DNA from 2 places in the Brachybacterium halotolerans subsp. kimchii genome. Region 2 is predicted to be linked to the other one. Evidence: riboswitches for the same ligand, from Rfam matches in the RefSeq annotation. Region 2 holds a riboswitch; the other holds the start of a gene.
What was found. A riboswitch is a leader RNA that binds a small molecule or an ion and turns the genes downstream of it on or off. The one in region 2 is predicted to bind thiamine pyrophosphate.
Positions count from the first base shown of each region.

Region 1: linked by a shared signal. The riboswitch ahead of Bra3105_RS04405 (ECF transporter S component) and the one ahead of thiM (hydroxyethylthiazole kinase) in region 2 are both predicted to bind thiamine pyrophosphate.

Region 1 is NZ_CP086254.1:972,060-974,248, reverse strand. It holds gene Bra3105_RS04410 (ATP-binding cassette domain-containing protein) at 1-465, opposite strand, end outside; gene Bra3105_RS04405 (ECF transporter S component) at 462-1,166, opposite strand; TPP riboswitch at 1,242-1,348, opposite strand; gene Bra3105_RS04400 (hypothetical protein) at 1,629-2,189, opposite strand, start outside.
Region 2 is NZ_CP086254.1:1,335,521-1,337,709, reverse strand. It holds gene thiE (thiamine phosphate synthase) at 1-269, opposite strand, end outside; gene thiM (hydroxyethylthiazole kinase) at 266-1,234, opposite strand; TPP riboswitch at 1,315-1,410, opposite strand; gene Bra3105_RS05995 (MFS transporter) at 1,705-2,189, shown strand, end outside.

The DNA of each region.
Region 1 (2,189 bases), 360 kb from region 2:
CCCGACGCGCGCCGCGTGCAGGGCGGAGGTCACGCGGCGCTGGATCTCCTCGCGGTCCAGCGCCGCGTTCTCGGGACCGAAGGCCGCGTCCCGGCCGACGCTCCCGCCGATCAGGGCGTGCAGCGGCTGCTGCAGGAGCAGTCCGCGCTCGCCCGGCCGGGTGGGGCCGGTGGCATCACCCGCGAGGTCGCCCGTGCTGGTGTCGAGCAGGCCCGTGAGGGCCCGGAGCACCGTCGACTTGCCGCCGCCGCTGGGCCCCGTGAGCAGCACGCGCTGGCCGGCCGGGATGTGCAGGGTGAGGTCGTCGATCGTCGGGTGGGAGCGGGTCGACGGGGTCCAGGTGACGGCCTCGAGAGCGAGCGGCACGGCGGCGTCGGACGCGGGACCCGTTCCGTCGGGAGCCGCGTCGCCGCGTGCCACGTCGGATCCGGAGCCCGTCCCGAGCACCGTCGGCCCCGCGCTCATGCGCGCGACCGCCGTCCCCACTGGCGCCCTGCCGGGAAGGCGCTCAGGGCGCCGGTCGCACCGAGGGCGCGAACGATCAGCCACCCCAGCACCCCGCACAGCAGCGCGCCGGAGACGATGAAGAAGCCCAGCAGCGCCCAGGCTGAGGCCCAGGACCACTCGGGGTAGTAGGAGAAGCGCTCGTACACCCATTCCAGGATTCCCGAGAGTGCGCCGCCGGCGATCGCCACGGGCAGGGTGAAGCGGCGGTAGGCGGTGACGAGGAACGCGATCTCGACGCCTCCGCCCTGCAGCAGGCCGCTGACCACGGTGCCGATGCCCCACTGCCCGCCGAGGACCATCTCGAGGACGGCGGCGATGACCTCCGCCAGCACGGCGGCGCCGGGACGGCGCACGATGAGCATCGCCACCAGCGCAGGCAGGAACCACACGCCCGCGAGCAGCCCCACCGACGGGGGCAGGACGGCCTGCAGCGGGGTGAAGAGCGTGTACACCTGGCCCCAGGCGAGGAACACGAAGGCGAAGACGACGCCGATCGCGACCGTCAGCACGAGGTCCACGGTGCGGTAGGCCGGCAGCGGCCGACGTGCGAGGGCGCCGCTCGCCGGTGCTGGTGCCGGTGTCGGTGTCGGGGACGCGCCGGTCGCCGCGGTCTTCTCGGCGCGCGCGGACGAGGCGGCGGGGGTGGAACTGGTCGACATCTGGTTCTCCTTCCGATGCGGAAGGGGCCGCGAGGCCCGTCGGCCCCGGATGCAGTCATCCGGCGCGGCGGACATCGCAGAAGAATCCCGACTCCCTACGCCGGTCTGAACCGGATCAGGTTCGAGGGTCTGCGCTCTGTGCGCACTCTCAGCACCTCTGCGGTGCTCCCCTGTCTGTGGATGTCAACGTCGATGATATCGCGCAGGGCGGTCGGTGCACCCTCGGAATGTGCGCCAGATCGCCAGGGTCGGCCGACGCCCGACGGCTCGTGCGAGGCGACGGGATCCGACGGTCCCGTCCCGACCGGTTCCCGAACGGGCGAACGGGCGAAGGGGCGAACGAGAGCGAGAAGTACGAAACGGTTGCCAAGAGCGCTCTTGGCAACCGTTTCGTACTTCTCGCGACGCAGACGGGGCGCGGATGGGCCGAAGAGCGGTCGGCGGGGCTTCAGCGCGCGCGGATCAGCGGCGGGCGCGGATGGCCTGGTCGATCGCCTCGGCGGCGGCGCGGGGATCGTCGGGGGAGAGCAGGAAGTGGGTGCCCTCGCGGCCGATGATCTCCACGAGCGTCCCGGGGCGCGAGACCATCAGGCGGTACGAGGACCGCTGCTCGCCGGTGGTGAAGACCTTGCGGCCGGGCAGCGCCTCGATGCTCCCGCTCTCGGGCGAGATCACGCGCCCGCGGCGCCAGCCGAGCCCGCCCACCGTCGCGCCGAGCGATTCGCCCGGGATGCGGCGCAGCTGCACGGTGCGGAAGTCGGCGACGGGCCAGGCGGGGCGCGGCAGGAAGCCTCCGAGGCTCACGGTCACCCCGTCGCCCTCGACCACGAACCGGGTGGACAGCCGCATCCACGACCAGAAGGCGTACACGAGCACGGCCAGGGCGAGCACCAGGCCCAGCACGACCGTCTCGCCCCGCGCCCAGGCGAGCGCATACCCGGCGATGCCGACGCCGATCACGACGCTCATGCCGATGCGGGTCCAGCCCACCGCGCCGGGCGTCGTCCGCCCCACGTGGAAGGG
Region 2 (2,189 bases):
ACGCCGTCCACGCGGATCCCGCGCTCGCGCGCCGCCACGGCGGCGTCCACACGGTCGTTCACCAGCAGCAGCGCACGGGCATCGATCACCCGCGCGAGGCGCTCCAGGAGGCGCACGTGCTCGGCGAGGTCCGCGTGCTTCTCCCGCAGCTGCACCACGCGCGCGCCGCCCTCGACGGCGAGCTCGACCGTGCGCACGATGCCCCGCGCACCGCAGAGCGCGGCGTCGGTGACGAGGTACAGGCCGAGCTCCTCGCTCGAGGGCCTCACGCCGCCTCGCCCCCGTCGCCCTGATCCGCGGTGCCGCCGTGATCCCCGGTGCCGCCCGGAGTCACGGCGCCGACGTGCAGGCGGCTGGGCGCACGGAGCTCGTCCGGGCCGATCGCGGCGAGGGCGTCGAGCAGCCGGGGCGCGAAGGTGCCCGGCCCGTCGGCCCCGGAAGCAGCGCGCTCGGCCGCCGCGGAGTAGGCGGCGTGCGCGGCGACGACGGCCTCCAGCGCAGGTGCTCCCTCGCCGCGCACGCCCAGGAAGGCCGCGATCACGGCGCCCAGGGCGCAGCCCCCGCCGGTCATGCGGGTCAGCAGCGCACTGCCGCCGCCCACCTCCACGAGCGTGCTCCCGTCGGTGATGAGGTCGCGCTCACCCGAGACCGCGACCACGGCGCCGTGCGTGCGCGCGAGGCGGGTCGCCGCCGCGACGGCCGCGTCGATCGGGTCGGAGGAGTCGACGCCCCGGCCGCCGGTTCCCTCGCCGGCGAGGGCGAGGATCTCCGAGGCGTTGCCGCGCACGGCGGTCGGCCCCTGCGCCACGAGCTCGGCAGCCAGCGGCGTGCGCACCCGCAGCGATCCGATCGCGACCGGGTCCAGGACCCACGGCGTCCCGGCGCGACGCGCTCCCGCGACCGCCTCGTGCATGGCCTCGCGCTGCTCGGGCGCGGGAGTGCCCAGGTTGATGAGGAGGCCGTCGGCCACCGCGGCGAAGTCGCCGGCCTCGCCGACGATATCGACCATCGCCGGGGCTGCACCGATCGCGAGCACCACGTTCGCCGTCACGTTCGTGACCACGGAGTTCGTGATCGCGTGGACCAGCGGACCGCGCTCGCGCACCGCGCCCAGCAGCTCGCCGCAGCGGGCGGCGAGTCCTGCGGGATCGACGGGACCGACGGCTGTCGCGGGGCGCGCGGAGAGATCAGTGGCGACCTCGGGGACGCCGCCTGCGGGGGTTGCGGGGGCCATCGGGCTCCTCTCGTCGGGGCGAGGGGCCGGAGCGGCCGCGGCGGGTGGTCGTCGACGACCCTCGAGGATCGTCGGCACCCGGCCGCGGCTTCGGACATTCCCTACGCCAGCGCTGACTGGATCAGGTTCGACGGGTCTGCTCTCAGCCGCCATCGGCGGCACCCCGTGTCACGTGCCGACGAGCCTAGCGCGCGCGAAGGGAGGTCGGGGAACGCCGCCCGGCCCTCGTCGGCACGACGCACCGCACGTACGTGGTGCCGCGGATTCCCTGCGGTCAGCCTCTGTGATGTGCGGCACGGTGCGGCATCGGGCGTCCAGCTCAGGGTGCCGACCGGGCGTCCCGGACGTCCGTGCGGCAGGATGCGGCTCGACAAAATAGTTCAGACCAACTAATACTTTCGGGGCGGTCGCACGGACCGCACGCACACCGTCGCGAGCGTCGCCCGACGGTCATGACGAAGGAGTCTCCCGTGTCAACTGCCGCACCCGACCTCGAGGTCGACCCGACCGTCGACCCGACGGGCAGCCCCAATATCCTCGGCCCGCGACTGCGCGTGCCCGCCATGGGCATCAAGCCAGACCGGAAGAAGCCGATCTGGTATGTCATCGGCATCTTCCTGGGGCAGTTCGGCCTGTTCGTCGCCCTGATGGGGCCCGCGACGGTGTCGGTCCAGATGAAGGCCCGCACGCTCTCGGACATCCCGGCGGAGCAGGCCTCGATCGCGGCCGCCGCCCTCGCCCCGGGCGCGATCGCAGCGCTCATCTTCAACGCCCTCGGCGGACGCCTCTCCGATCGCACGCGATCGGGGCTGGGGCGGCGCCGACCATGGATCATCGGCGGGGCCTTCGCGATGTGCGCGGCGATCCTCATCATGGCGATCGCGCCGAACGTCGTGGTGCTGGCCACTGGCTGGTTCATCGCCCAGGCCTGCGCGAACATGGCGTACGCGGCATA